DNA from 2 places in the Paenibacillus sp. FSL L8-0333 genome. Region 1 is predicted to be linked to the other one. Evidence: riboswitches for the same ligand, from Rfam matches in the RefSeq annotation. Region 1 holds a riboswitch; the other holds the start of a gene.
What was found. Region 1 has a riboswitch for cobalamin ahead of NYE72_RS04520 (DUF4430 domain-containing protein). Riboswitches for the same ligand answer to the same signal wherever they lie in the genome.

Region 2: another riboswitch for cobalamin. It lies ahead of metE (5-methyltetrahydropteroyltriglutamate--homocysteine S-methyltransferase); the one in region 1 lies ahead of NYE72_RS04520 (DUF4430 domain-containing protein).

Annotation. Positions count from the first base shown of each region.
Region 1 is NZ_CP150186.1:1,049,486-1,057,476, forward strand. It holds gene NYE72_RS04510 (hypothetical protein) at 1-1,166, shown strand, start outside; gene NYE72_RS04515 (glycosyltransferase) at 1,163-4,159, shown strand; cobalamin riboswitch at 4,287-4,490, shown strand; gene NYE72_RS04520 (DUF4430 domain-containing protein) at 4,660-7,224, shown strand; gene NYE72_RS04525 (methyl-accepting chemotaxis protein) at 7,427-7,991, shown strand, end outside.
Region 2 is NZ_CP150186.1:4,918,437-4,926,427, reverse strand. It holds gene NYE72_RS22100 (ABC transporter ATP-binding protein) at 1-454, shown strand, start outside; gene NYE72_RS22095 (FtsX-like permease family protein) at 429-2,378, shown strand; gene NYE72_RS22090 (DedA family protein) at 2,397-3,020, shown strand; gene NYE72_RS22085 (undecaprenyl-diphosphate phosphatase) at 3,071-3,931, shown strand; cobalamin riboswitch at 4,031-4,237, shown strand; gene metE (5-methyltetrahydropteroyltriglutamate--homocysteine S-methyltransferase) at 4,392-6,695, shown strand; gene NYE72_RS22075 (DUF1540 domain-containing protein) at 6,842-6,994, opposite strand; gene NYE72_RS22070 (DUF4349 domain-containing protein) at 7,423-7,991, shown strand, end outside.

The DNA.
Region 1 (7,991 bases):
CGGAGGATGTCGTCTTTCGGGCTATGCACAGCCGGGAGGACGATGAAAATTACGCATTGGGTGAGGATGACGCCTTGAACAAATACCGTGAGCGCTTCGGGCTCGATACGGTAGATGACATAGAAGCGATTATCAACCCGGCGGATATTCCGGAAGAATATCATCATTACACGGATCATGTGTTAACTGGGCTTACGGATCGTTACGGTGTGCTTACGCGCAGACGGCTTTGCCCGGCCTGCCATAATGAGCTGCCGGTGACTGCCGGGAAGGTGCCAAGTAACATCATATCGATTATCGGGGCATCCCAAGTCGGGAAATCGGTGTATATGACCTCGTTGATCCACACGTTGCAGCATACTACAGCAGGTCATTTTGATGCCGCTTGTATGCCGCTTAATGCAGAGATTAGCCGTAAGTTCCGTACATTGTATGAAGAACCGCTTTTTGAGCGCGGGGATCTGCTGGCTTCTACACAGAAGGAAAAAATGCAGGAGCCTTTTATCTTTCAATTTGTCTTTAAGGATGAAAATAAACCGCCACTGACACTTGTATTCTTTGATGTAGCAGGTGAGGGTATGGTGGATCAGGATTATCTTGGACTTCATGGTCAGCATATCAAGAACTCTGCGGGTATTCTGTTTATGGTCGATCCGCTGCAAATCCGTTCTATCCGTGAAAAGATTCATATTAACATCGGTGACCGTCCCGGAGAATGGGTCTCACAATATGACGAGCCGCGCGATGTGGTGCTGACGATGTTTGGTGATTTTATTGCCTATCAGGAAAAGAGTAAGACAGACATTCCAACAGCGGTTGTACTTGCAAAAAGTGATATGCTGCATTCGCTGAAGGATGAGGATGGCGATTATATCAAGTCCAACAGCAATGTGTTCAATAACTATGTTCATCGCAAAACATTAAACATGGACGAGTTCCATAACATCGACGGGGAAATTCGCAGATTTATTGGTAAGGTGGACAGACCCTTTAAAGATACGATGGATGTTTATTTCGCGAATACGGGTTATTTTGCAGTATCTGCGTTGGGCAGCAATCCTGTGAATCAAAAGATTGAGGGTGTAGTAAGCCCGATTCGTGTAGACGAGCCATTTATTTGGCTGCTGCATAAGCTGAAGTATATTGAGGGGAGCGACGGCCCGTGAATGGTTTCTCAGGGTCAACAATCGCCCAACAGATGTATACCCGCGAACGTCGCGGAGTGTTTCGTTCCACAGAAGGCTTCGATACGGTAGCGAAATCAGATAGTCTAGACAATAATTTTGTGAAAAAAATCCTTCATCCCTTCTGCCTCTACGATGCTCCTGCGGAGTTAACCGCACGTGGGGAGAAGGATGAGGCTGCATATCCTGGAGCGCTGCACCTATTTCATGCCGAGAACGGGGATACAGTTATTGGGCTTAGTCGTTATCAAGCGGCCGATTTCACAGGCCAACGAAGCGCCTTTTTTGCACATAACTATGTAGTTCCTGCTTCACGTTCCGAAGAAATTGTGCAGAGCTATGGAGACTGGCTGCATGCTGATTTTGCAGAGCGTTATACTGGAGAGCTTGGTGGAACCTTGCCGGAGCTGCCCTCTATTCCAGTTGTTCGCACAGACCGCAGCCCGGATCCAATCGCAGGCTTACGCTTGTTAGGGATTGATGAAGGGATATTCAAGGCGTTATTGCAAGCTGTGATGCTCTCTGTAGCAGGTAAGAAAAAAATCTACGTGGCTCTAAACGTACCTATCACCGAGTTGTCCGCGCGGGCGGTGGAGCTTACAGAAATTCTGTATAGCGTGCTGCCGTATGAATTCCGCCGTAGATTAGGCGTGATTACGTATGCGAATGAACCGCAAAGCCGTAAATATATACATCTTAGCTTTGTGGAAAAAGGTTCGCTGCGTCCCGGTGATCGTAGTATTGAGAAGGATTATACCTTCGATTTGGCTTCCGGACGGATGGGGAATGTCGATTTTGGTGAGTCCCGCCAGCCTTATGCTGATTTGGTGTGGAAGCTGTTACTGCTGAATCCAGGAGATATTAACGACTTTGTAAGCTTCGCTGATCAGATTCTGCGTGGAGAGAGTCCTGAGCATAAGCTATCCCTTGCTTTCTATAATGAGCTGGCTATATTTTATGAGATTGAGCAAGGGAACGAGCATTTATATACGGAGAATAAGAGTGCGGTGCTAAGTGGTTTGCTCTCTTACCTTAAACCAGACGGTGCAATTCATTCTAGAATCCGCTTGAACGATATTTTCTTAGAACGGTTCGACCGGGAATTTGATCTGATTCGGCAAAGGAATGTGCCAGATCCGGCGATTATGGAATGCTTTAAGGAGTATTTTGTACTTAAGGATCACAATTACAGGGTCAGAATCGTGGATTATTTCATCAATGGGATGCTTCATAGTGTGGAAGCGGGCCGCAAGGATATCTTGAGTGCCGCTTACGGGATCATTGAGAGTAATGATGAGTTAAGTGCAGCCTACTTCCAGCGCGTGATGTCTGAAACATATTTCCGTAAGCAGCTACTTGAGCCTTATATGGAATCAAGACTAGCTGCGGCGTCCAGATCTGCGGATATACTGAGCTTTGTACTCCATTGGGGGCGGTTCCTGCCAGTGGCGTTAGAGCAGTCTTTTGCTCAAAATGCTGTGAAGGATTATTTGCTTGAAAAGCTCCAGCTGGAACATGATCCGGTGGCTTCTGTAGCGGAAATTCATGAAATTGTAGATAAGGCAGAAAAAGATCGCCGCAAAGGAACAGGAGTTGCTCCTAAGGCACTCTCCCTAATGCAGGATCTTGCTGCTTCAGCAGATAGATTCTTACTGAATCGCTTATCGCTTTCCGATATGACGCAGGAGGAGCTTCTGGAGGTAGTTTTTTTACGTTATGGTAATGTTGTCGATTGGCAGCCGCCACTGGATAGGATTAGCAAGCAGAAAGAGAATGCGCTGCGTGCAGCTTACCGCTGGTTTGGTGAAGAGAAGCCGAATGAGGAGATTTTTGCAGGATTGTCTCCGCAGGAACTAGACGATGTGCAGCTACTGGGTCGTCGTTTGCTAAAAGAGGCGCGTGTTCTGGAACCCTTTGAACGGCTTCCGCTAGCCTTTTACTATACAACTCAGCGTGAAGGGGGTCCGCTGGATTACGATGCGCTTCTGGAGCTGTTAAAGCGTAAAGCCGGTTCCGACAAAGAAATCATCTATCGGTTTTTTGCTTGGTCGCAAGGCAATCCTTTATTTACGGTTTCGAATAAAAAGCTGCAACCGGGTTACCGTAAGGCGATTCTGAAGTATTTCCTAAGCAGTGATCGTGAAGCGTTCAAGAATCGGGAATTCCGAAAGAACTATGTCGCGGCAGCTCGGCCTGCTCTGCAAAATGTGTACAATGAAGCCCGCTCCCAACTGGCTTCCCCGCTGGCGCGCTGGATCAGCCGCAGCCGATTTCGACTCTTAATCTCCGGCTCCATTACGGGTATTCTGGTGATTATTGCAATTATCGTATTCAGTATGCTGCGTCCGGATGATACGAAGACGGCTCTGCCGGGGACAAGCCCTGAGCCGACCCCTGTTCAGAGTGCAGGTAATGAGCTGCCTCCGGCTTCAGTATACTTGAAGGATCAGAGCGACGAAGGAGATAAGGGGAGCAGCATATTGGTGTTCACCTTCGCAAGTGCAGATGACTGTGTGCAGTTTCAACCGACTGAGATTAGTTTAATGTCTTCGTCTACAGAGATAGATAAAAGCTTTAAGGTCGCTGCTACGAATGGCACTTGTCCAGTGCCGTCAACGGATGGGACGGATGAGGGAAACGCCGCTGACGATTCAGATGCCGCTGGCACTACTGGAGGAACAGCAGAAGGTGCAGATGCTCCTAACGCAGTAGCTGATGCTTCTCCGTCTCCTACGCCTTCCTCTGATACTGAGGACAGCACTGGGTTGCCTTCCGCAACAGCTGTGACTGAAGGTGAACAACCATCCTATCAGGTTGAGGTTACATTGGAGCCTGGAGCGACAATTCTAGAGAAAAGTATGATCAAGGCCGGAAGATTTACATTGATCGTAGATCCCGACCCTAATATTCCACCAGCTTCTGATTCAAGTGCTGAACCCTCCCCAACTGCAAATCCGGAAGGAACAGCTGAATAACAAGCTTTCTGAACAGCAATACCTACCGGCAGGTGGTGTATTGCTGTTCATTTTTTTGCTGCCCATACTAAGCTTTTCTATAGACATGCTATGTATTAATAGATATGATTATGGATGTCAAAATAAGATACTACATACTGGAAAAGGTGCAGACTCTATCAATCTAGTCGTCTGCTTAAAAGGGAAGTCCGGTGCATGAGTCCGGCGCGGTCCCGCCACTGTATGTGCGGAGTTTTTCTTCTATAAGCCACTGCCCCGAAGGTAGGGTGGGAAGGTGAAGAACAGCGATGAAGCATCAGCCAGGAGACCTGCCTTTTTCGTGAGCGTTTCTATTCTTCGTGGGGTAAGAATGTGGAACATATACAGATGGACTGTTGGCAGGAAGCAAGCGCCGCAGCCTCGATTTGTAATCTTCCCTGACCGCCCTCTAAAGGGGCGGTCTTTATGTTATGCGTCTTATTCCCAGCAGTACCCATTCTTATACAGAAAGAGGTTAAACAATGAAGAAAATCATGTCTTCCAAGTTTGTAGCACTTGGGCTGGCCCTATTCATGGTCATTTCAATTCTAGGAACATCTCTTGCTCCGGCAGGACAAATATTTGCAGAAGCGAGCGCTGGCGCCGGTCTGGAGGCAACTGCTGCGGAGCGGATTAATGTTGCGGATGCGACTTATGCGGCTGCAGAATATCTCTTGAAAGGTGGCGTACAATCAGATTGGCAAGCCATTGGCTTAGCGCAAGCAGGATATAAGCTGCCAGCCAGTTACCATTCAGAGCTTGAGAAAAAAGTAAAGGATGCAGCTGGCAATTTCGCCAATGTAACCGATTATGCTCGAATCGTGCTCGCAGTGAGAGCGATTGGTGCAGATCCTACTAGCTTTGCTGGTAATGGATCAACTCCTGGCTATAATCTGATTGAGAAAATTTATAATAATAGCAAGCTCGGTGAACAGACGCTTAATAATCCGGTATATGCTTTACTTGCGCTGGATTCTGGTAAATATAATATCCCAAGTGACGCGAAATGGACGGCGGATAAGCTCCTTACGGAGATTCTCTCCAAACAGAATCCGGATGGGGGCTTTGCATTAACCTCAGGCGCAAGTGAGCCTGATATGACAGCGATAACCTTGACGGCTCTGGCGGCACATAAAAATAATCCTGAAGCCTACTTAGCAGGGCTACAAGCCGTAGCTTGGTTATCTGCAGCTCAAGATAGCCATGGGGGTTACGGTGACAGTGCTGAAAGTAGCGCACAAGCAATCCTTGGACTCACATCCTTCGGAGTTGATCCTAGTGGATTAGAATACACCAAAAACAAAGTGGATCTAATGGAGAACCTGCTTAGCTATCGTCTAGCTGATGGTAGCTTCACCCATAGCCGTGGTGGAAGCAGTAATGTTCTGGCGACAGAGCAAGGACTTCAGGCGCTGGTTGCGTATAATTTGCTGTATAAAGGAAGCAACAGTAAGCTATACGATTTTTCCAAATCCTCCGTTCAGAGCTCACTCATCTACGCTCCTGTAACGATTGAGGGACCACGGGCCACGTTGGCACAAGGGTACGCCTATGCTGGCAACGCACTTGGAGCGTTAGAGAAGCTGGCGCTTCAAACGAACTTGCCGATCACGAATCCTTCGGGCAGTTATGTGACTGGCATCGGAAGTATTGCTGCTGGAAGCTTTGGTGGTTATGACGGATGGATGTATGTTGTATCACGTGACGGAAAATGGATTAATCCCGATGTAGGCATGAGTGATTTTGTACTTAAAGATTCAGATCAGGTACTGGTTTATTATGCCGGAGATGACACTAAGCTTGTGGATTCCGTTACCCTTTCCAAAGCAAATCTTAAAGAGGGCGATTCTTTTAACGTCATTGTAACTAGTAAGACGTGGAAATGGGACGCTGCTACGAACACTTCCTCTCCTGTAACTGCAAAAGCTGCGGGTGTTCAGGTCCAAATTGGAGCTCAGACGGTAACGACGAATGCTAAAGGTGAGGCCGTATTCTCAGGAAATGTGCCCGCAGGTGACTATACACTGACTGTAACTGGCTACCGCGAAGGTAAAGCGCCAACGGTTGCTAAATATACAAAAGCTATAAAGGTAATTTCTAAGAATGTAACAGCTTCACTTACCGTTGAAGGCCCGGAAGGATTGATTAGTGAAGGGACTTTAAAAGCCTCCAATGCTCTTGAAGCGTTGCAGCAACTAGGGTCTACCGATGATTTTAAAGTAGATATCACCAAATCGTCTTATGGCAACTTTGTATCAGGTATCCATGGAGTTTCGCAAGGTACTTACGACGGATGGTGGAGCTTCGTAGTATCACGCGGCGGGGAGTGGATATATCCAAGTGTGGGTATGGATGCGTTCGAACTACAGGAATCCGATCGTGTGCTTGTCTATTATGCAGGTGAAAATACACAGGTTATAGATTCTGTGGCGCTTTCCCCAACGCAGCCAAAAGCTAATGAAGCTTTTACCGTAAAGGTTTCTCAGAAAAAGTGGGTGTGGAATCAGGACAGCTTCACTTCTGATCCGGTTACCTCACCAGCAGCAGGTGTGCAGGTTTCGATTGGTGATAAGAAGGTAATCACGAATGAACAAGGTGTAGCTGTTGTTGATGGGGGTCTCCCGGCAAATAGCTATACAATGACTGTTACCGGCTATGCTAAAGACAGCGTACCGAGCGTAGCGCGTTATACTCAGTCTCTGACTGTTGGATCGTCTGTTATTGCTCCAGTTAAAGCTACCGCTACCCTTTCAGTGATTGGAGATAGCCGGAAGGGAACCATCCTAGCCAGTACAACAGTAGCTCTAAAAGAGGGCGAAACGGCTTATAGCTTACTAGTCAGTCAATTAGGCACCAAGGTAGTATCATCCGGCAACGTTGGAAGCATCTACGTGAAATCTATTGACGGATTGGCTGAATTTGACGGAGGCCCAAGCAGCGGATGGAAGTATAAAACGAACCGGGATGCTGATCCAAGCATCAGTGCAGACAGTTATATTTTGCAGAACGGTGATACTTTGTACTGGTACTATACCTCTGGAGAATAAGGAAGAGGAATGATTAATTAGGCGGGCACAGGGATTCGGAGTAATAGCGGATCGGGTGCCCGCCCTTTTATTTTTTTGGAAAAGTCGTTTTATGACAATATATACTTTTATTCGACACAATATTTAAAAAATCATCAAACTCTTAGCCCTTCCGACCGATAAAAATAGATAGATCATAAGATAATGTGAAGGCGGAGTGTAGATGAAAAATTTGAAAGTGAAATACAAAATAGGGTTGCTTTTGGTATTCGCTGTAATCATGGTGAATGTTGTAGGTGGCATAGGCATCATCACGATGACCCGAATGGCCGAAAAAACAAATGAGACATATAATGAAAATTTATTGCCTGTTTCTTACGTAGGGCAGATGCGTACGAATAATCGGGCTATTGAATCCTATCTTTTGGAGCGTTTGATTAGCGTAAATGCCAGCAAAAACAAAGAACTTTCTGAGAGTATTCAAGTGAAGGTTCAGGATAATAATGAACTTATGAACAAGGTGAAAGCGATTCAGTATAATGATCCTGCTATTGTAAGTAAAATCAAAGAGTATGAGTCCTTTTTGCCAGATTATCGTGCACAGCGGGATAACATTATAAAGATTGCTGATAGTAATCATAATCAAGAGGCCTATAAAGTATTTTCAGGCGAATTTAACGAATCCCGTGAAAAAATGATCAACCTACTTAAAGGAATTAGTGATTCTTTGCTTAAAGATGCTGATGAACACAATTCAGATTCCATGGCAACCGCTAAAAGCATGCGGG
Region 2 (7,991 bases), 3.0 Mb from region 1:
ATTACCTTTAACGCTTGCAGGTGCCCGTGTCCCAGAGATGGAGAGCAGGCTAAAAGAGGTCACTACCTTGCTTGGCATAGAACATTTGCTGAAGAAGCGCACGTATGAGGTCTCAGGCGGACAAATGCAGCGGGCGGCTATCGCCCGGGCGATGATTCATCGTCCAGCGTTAATTTTGGCGGATGAGCCCACAGGCAATCTGGATTCCAAAGCCTCAGGGGAAGTCATGAATATGTTGACAGAGGTGAATAAGGAAGAAGGAGCTACGGTGCTGATGGTCACGCATGATGCAGTGGCTGCGAGCTTTTGCAACCGGGTCATCTTTATTAAAGACGGACGTTTCTATAGTGAAATGTACAAGGGCAGTAATAGAGGCGCTTTCTTCCAAAGTATTATTGATATGTTGTCTCTGCTTGGGGGAACCAGCCATGACCTTTCGGCAATTCGCTTATAGGAATGTAACACGTAATAAACGCAAATATGCCGCTTATTTTGTCGTCAGTGCTTTTTCGGTGATGATCTTTTTCGTGTGCGCTTTGTTTATTTACCATCCGGATATTTCAAAGAGCTTAATTTATAGTACGGCGGCTCATACGATGATGGTGGCAGAGGCAATTATTTATGTCTTTTGTTCTTTGTTCGTGCTCGTATCCGTTGGATCCTTCCTGCAGTCGCGGAAGATGGAGTTCGGAATTTTATTGATGCATGGAATGACGAAGAGACAGCTAAACACCATGGTTTTTCTGGAAAATATGATGATCGGCACCTCTGCCATCCTGACGGGTACCCTTCTCGGGTTACTTCTGGGCAAATTATTCCTGATGATCGGATCCACTTTTTTGGGAATTCCCCTGTTAACCTTTCATCTCCCATGGCAGGCACTTGTGCTTACGATCTGCAGCTTCGTGTTATTGTTTTTTCTGATATCGCTTTGCACCTTTGTTTTTATCGGCAATGAGTCACTGATGCGTCTGTTTCAGGGAGAACGTAAGGCAGAAGAAGAACCCAAAGTATCGTTTATATTGTCATTTATCTCTGCTGTACTGCTGATCAGTGGTTATTATATGGCGGCTACTGCAAAAGCTGCTTCCGTAGAGAAAGTCATGTTTCCGGTCGTTGCGATTACGGTTATCGGGACGTATCTCTTTTATACCCAGCTAAGTATTTGTGTGGTTAAGCTGCTTAAGGACATTCGGCGCTTGTATTGGCATCGTACGAATATCATCACTTTATCGGGCTTGTCCTACCGCTGGAAAGAGAATGGCCGAATGTTTTTTATGGTGACGATTGTATCCGCAGTCTCCTTCACTTCAGTAGGGGTATTTGCATCGATACATACACTTTCCAGAGAGCTGAAATTGGATTATCCTGCAGCAGTGGGTTATGTAGCTAAAGGAAATCAGGCGGATGAACCCTTTGATCAGCATCTGAACGAAATTAAGGAAGAGCTCAAGACGCACGGACTCCCTTATGAAGCGCTTAGTATCCCGATTAAATATGCTGAGGTCGAAGCTCAGACTGGACCCGATCGCACTTTACGCCTTCCCTTGATTGCTTTTAGTGATTATAATCTCGCCCTGCAGCGTGCAGGTTTCACAACGGCTGAGCGTGCTCTGGTGGGCAACGAAGGTCTGGTGATGATTGGTTCACAGCGGGATCGCAGTTTAACAGAAGGCAGAGTAAAAGCGGTCTATTCCTTGCAGCAAGGACTTGCCATTAAAGAAATAGGTTATACCGCGCAAGTCCCCATTGCTGAATATTTATTGCCGGAGCTGGATGGTAGAGATGGCGGGGATTTTAGTGGTGTCGTGATCAGTGATGAGCTCTACAGCGCTATTGATCCCGTGCAGACGGATCTTTATACAGGTTTTTATGTAGAGGATTTTCCACAGACGGTAGGTATCGCAGATGATCTTGCCCATAAAGGCAAACAGTCCTATGAAAGTGATTCTCCGTATGCGATTGTGATCAGCGGCACGCTGTTTGAGCTTCAGAAAACATTGTATAACACAATGCTTTTTGCTTCATTGCTGGTGGGTACTGTCTTTTTTATCGCGGCAGGCAGCTTTCTTTACTTCCGGTTATATACCGATCTTGATCATGATCGCAATCAATATTCCACTTTGTCCAAGATGGGGCTTACGGATAAAGAACTCAATCGAATAGTCACAATTCAGCTCGCTCTATTGTTTTTTGTGCCGGTCGGAATAGCTATTTTACACAGTGTGTTTGCCTTTATTGCGCTTCAACGGTTGTTCTACTTATCTATCGCAACGGAGACAGGCGCGGTGTTACTCGGATATTTGGCTGTTCAAGGACTATACTTCTTTTTTATTCGCAGCCGCTATTTACGCAACCTGAAGAAGAACTTGATATGAGAAATGGGGGTAACAAGAATGCAAGCATGGATTACAGACTTTATGGAGCAGTTTGGTTACTTCGGTATTTTTCTGATGCTGGCCTTTGAAAATATATTTCCACCAATTCCTTCAGAAGTGATCCTGCCCTTTGGAGGGTTTATGACCACTACGACGAGCTTAACTATACCTGGTGTAATCATTGCTGCCACGGCTGGATCACTACTGGGTGCAGTAATTCTCTATTATATTGGCCGATTATTGGATGTGAGCCGGTTAGAGAAACTGGTTGAACGCTGGGGGGGCCTAATTCGCGTCACTAAAAAAGATATCCACAAGGCTGACGCCTGGTTTGATAAATATGGCTATTGGACTGTATTGTTTTGTCGGATGGTTCCGCTGGTCCGCAGTCTGATTTCGATTCCGGCGGGAATGTCAGGTATGAAATTTGGAGTATTTATGATCTTCACAACGATTGGCACATTGGGATGGAATTTGCTGCTTGTGCTTATTGGCGCAGCTTTGGGCGAATCCTGGGAGGACATTGCCATGTACATGGATGTCTACTCCAATGTGGTCTATGTACTAATTGCTGGCGGATTAGTTATTCTTGGGTTTCTGTACTTCCGCAAACGCAGCCGGAGAATGAACATTGAGGGCTAAGCGGGTGGAGGACTGATAATAGAAATGACTATTAAAAAGGAGGGAAACACATGGAGCTATTAACGATTATTAAAGCCATTATTTTGGGGCTTGTTGAAGGTTTAACCGAATTTGCTCCAGTATCCTCCACGGGTCATATGATTATTGTTGATGATATGTGGCTGAAATCACAGGAGTTATTTGGACAATATACGGCAAATACCTTCAAAATAGTTATTCAACTGGGTTCTATATTAGCGGTTGTTGTGATTTTTAGAAATCGATTCATTGATCTGTTGGGCTTAAGGCGTTTCAGCCGTAAGCAGTTGGACCCTGTAACAGAGAAGCTACCGCAGTTAGAGCAGGGCGGGCACCTCAAGCTGACACAGGTTCTGGTAGGGTTAGTGCCTGCAGGTGTGTTAGGTGTTCTGTTTAATGATTATATTGATGAGCATTTATTCTCTACCTCAACGGTGTTAATTGGTCTAGTGATCGGGGCTATATTAATGATTATTGCGGATCTGTTTGGGCCGAAGAAGATCAGAACTGAGAGTGTAGATCAGATTACATACAAACAGGCACTTGGTGTAGGTCTTGTACAGTGTTTTTCGTTATGGCCTGGATTTTCACGCTCGGGCTCGACGATTTCTGGTGGCGTAATCCTCGGGATGAGCCATCGTGCCGCTGCTGATTTTACGTTTATTATGGCAGTACCCATCATGGCAGGTGCCAGTCTGTTGTCACTGATGAAGAACTGGCAATATTTCACCATGGACGCGCTGCCGTTTTTTATTGCAGGCTTTATTAGTGCCTTCCTATTTGCGCTGTTATCGATGCGTTTCTTCTTAAAACTGATCAATCGTATCAAGCTCTTACCGTTTGCTATATACCGTATAATTCTTGCTGCTGTAGTATATTTCGTATTTTTCTAAGTCCGTTATAAGGAATCGATATAACAGAAGCCCCAGTAATCTATTGCAGATTGCTGGGGCTTTCACGTATGATGACATCAGATTAAGACACTCAAATGATGAATGATATCGGAGACAGGTGCTGACCGGAAAATAGTAATTCGGTAGGCTTAATAGGGAAATTCGGTTCGAAGCCGATGCGGTCCCGCCACTGTAACGGAAGAATCTCGAGCAACAGAGGTCACTGGCAATTTACTACTGCTGGGAAGACTGCTCAAGATGTTGACGCCGCTAGCCAGGAGACCTGCCTGTTTCAACAGCACTGCTTCACCTACGGAAGATAGGGAGGTGTTAGACGTTAACCATGGGTATATCATGGGCGTCTTTCCCTTTGACTTTTTTAGGGAAGGGCGCTCTTTTTTATAGGAAAGCAAGTAGTTTTGGAGTTTGAAATAAGAGATTGAAGAGGGAGTGTATCGAAATGACGAATAAGGTAAAAGTAAGCAATCTTGGATATCCGAGAATCGGAAAGAACCGCGAATGGAAAAAGGCACTGGAGGCATTCTGGCAGGGGAAAATAAATGAGGAGCAATTCCGCTCCGAAATGGCAGCAATCCAGCTGCAGCATTTGAAGACCCAGCAAGAAGCAGGAATTGAGCTTATTCCGGTAAATGATTTTACATTTTATGATCATGTGTTGGATGCGGCTGTTATGTTTGGAATCGTACCTCCACGGTATGCGTATGATGGCGGCGACATCGGGCTTGATCTTTATTTTGCAATGGCCCGTGGTAATGCTGAGGCTACTGCCTGCGAGATGACCAAATGGTTCAATACGAACTATCACTATATCGTTCCAGAGATCGGCACACAAACACCACGCCTGACTGAAAACAAACCTCTAGCGGCTTATCGTTTTGCTAAATCGCAGGCAGGGATTGAAGGTAAACCGGTACTTTTAGGTCTGTATACCTTCCTTAAGCTGTCCAAAGGTTACGCAGCGGCAGATATCGCCAAGATTGCTGCACGTTTTGTTCCAGTCTATGTTCAACTGCTACAGGAACTGAAGCAAGAAGGGGTAAGCTGGGTACAAATCGATGAGCCAGCGATTGTTACAGGCATAAGTAAAGAAGAATTAACACTGCTTAACTCGATATACACAGACATTGCCGGCTCCGTGCCGGGCTTGAATATTATTTTACAGACGTATTTTGAAGCTGCTGAGCCGCTGGAGGCACTGCTAGAGCTGCCTGTTCAAGGCTTGGGTCTTGACTTTGTGCACGATGGTGGAACGAATCTGGCTTCCATCGAACGTCTTGGCTGGCCGAAGGACAAATGGCTGGGTGCCGGAATTATTGATGGACGGAACATTTGGCGTTCCGATTTAGACGCTAAGCTGCAACTGGTAGAAAAGCTCAGCGTTCATGTACCGCTTGATCGTCTTATTCTTCAGCCTTCTTGCAGCCTGCTGCATGTCCCAGTCACCGTTCAAGGTGAAGTGAAGCTGAAGGCGACAGTTAAGAATGCGTTAGCCTTTGCCGATGAGAAGCTTAAAGAGCTTAGTCTGCTCGGAGCAGCCGTCGCAGATAAAGGAGAAGCTTCTCAAGCAGCGCTGGCCGCTAGTCGTGAAGCTATTGCAGCGTTCCGCGCACTACCTGAGCGTGGCCGTAAGGATGTGGCGGAGCAAGTGCTTGCACTTGCAGCTCTACCAGACCAACGCAGTCTGCCTTTTGCTGAGCGCTTAAAGGTGCAGCAAGAGAAATGGCAGCTTCCACTTCTGCCAACCACTACAATTGGTAGCTTTCCGCAGACAGTCGAAGTGCGCCAGGCGAGATTGAAATGGCGTAAAGGGGTCTGGAATCAGGAGCGTTATGATGGATTTGTTCGTGAGCAGATCGCGGATGCAATTACCTTCCAAGAAAAGCTAGGTCTGGATGTTCTGGTCCACGGCGAGTTCGAGCGTACAGATATGGTGGAGTTTTTCGGAGAAAAGCTGGATGGATACTTGTTTACTAGTAATGGCTGGGTTCAATCCTACGGTTCCCGTTGCGTTAAGCCGCCGGTGATCTACGCGGATATTGCATTTATACAGCCTATGACTGTTAAAGAAAGCGTCTATGCACAATCGTTGACGAAGCTTCCGGTTAAAGGAATGTTGACGGGCCCTGTTACTATCCTCAATTGGTCATTTGTACGTGATGATCTCAGCCGGGAAGAGGTAGCCAATCAAATTGCTCTTGCCCTTCGCCATGAGGTAAAAGCGTTGGAAGATGCAGGCATCGAAATGATTCAAGTGGATGAGCCGGCTATTCGTGAAGGACTTCCGCTAAAGGCAGAAGACCGTGAGCATTACCTGAACTGGGCAGTGAAGTCGTTCCGTGTTGCCACGAACCATGTGAAGGCTACGACACAAATTCATACGCATATGTGCTATAGCGAATTTAATGACATGATCGATTCAATATCGGCTATGGATGCTGATGTAATCTCCATTGAGACTTCACGTAGCCATGGTGAGCTGATTATCAGCTTTGAGGAGCAGGCCTATGATAAAGGAATCGGTCTTGGAGTGTACGACATCCATAGCCCGCGGGTTCCAGCTGTCGAAGAAATGACTGCGAATATCGATCGTGCGCTGCGGGTGCTTGACCCTGAACAGTTCTGGATTAATCCGGATTGCGGTCTGAAAACGCGGGGCTGGCAGGAGACAGAGGATGCACTACGTAACATGGTAAGAGCTGCTGCTATTGCGAGGGAAAAGACAGGGGTTATTGCTTCTAAATAGACTTAAATAAATTAGAGCCAGGGTAATTTACCCTGGCTTTTTAGTTCAATTATTTTTTTGTAATCAGCTACTTGATAATAATTCTCAATCTTGTTAGAATGAAAAAGAAAAAGAAGGAACCGTGGAGGGTCCCTTTAGGCATTTACTTATTTACTTTCGAAAGTTTTGCAATCTGTTTCTTCTGCGCGTTTTGGTTCTTGGGAGCTGTGGAAAGCTACGAAGATCGATTCAGCGCTGCATTTGTTCTCTTCTGCCCAGTGGGTGCATGAGTTAACTTCACAAACTACGTCTTTTGCCATGAGGGTTCACCTCCCCTTTTAGTAATTGACAGTATCATTCAAAGAACGGCTCTGTTCAGCAAGGTGGAGCTTGTCTCAGCAAAGCCGTGTCACGCCCTCATTCATTATGAATAGAGGGTATTTGGATTTTTTTACTAGGTTAGACGTGGTAATTGTACCAAATAATGAGTTTGTAAGCAAATGAGTTCTTTAACTTTCGGGACCCCTCCCATATAAAAAATATGTCCAATAAGAGTCGCAGAAATGCGGCTTTTTGTGTATTTCAACAAGAAAAACCAAAAGAAATTTACCGAAATTCCATATTCCAGTGCAACCTTCCAAGTTTTGGGGCGTCAAAGAAATGAGAGACGGAAGAGATCTGTATAGAACATGACATTCCGTAACGTTACAATGCTAGGGATTACCACTACATTTTTGGAGGAATGAGAATGCGCAAATGGGGTCTGCATTACTTATGTTTATTAATTCTTGCGGTGGTATTGGCAGGTTGTGGCTCGGGTGATAACAATTCGGCAGCTGACAAATTAGCTAGTGACGGCGGAAATACGAGTAATTCTGCTGCAGCAACAACTGAGCAATCTTCAAAAGCTACATTAGCGGATAAGAACACCTCAGCAGAGGCTGAGACAGCAGCGGGAGGCAACGAAGCCCCAGTTGAAAAAGGTTTGACATCAGAGAACACGGATCAAGCAAACGCGGGATTCACGGGCAGTGATGTCGTGGAAGGATTGAACAAGAAGCTTATCTATCATGCCAATCTGACTATGGAAGTAGAAGACTACGGTAAAGCTCAGACTGAAATTCGAAACATGGTAACGATGGCTAAAGGATATATTATAGAGTTTAACGAGAACATGTCGCAATATGAGCAAGGGGGGACGTTTATCCTTAAGGTGCCAGCCTCCGGATTCTCTCCTTTTCTGAATAATTTGGAAAAAGTAAAACACGAATCGCTACAGCGCAGCATTCAAGGTCAGGATGTCTCGGAGGAGTATAT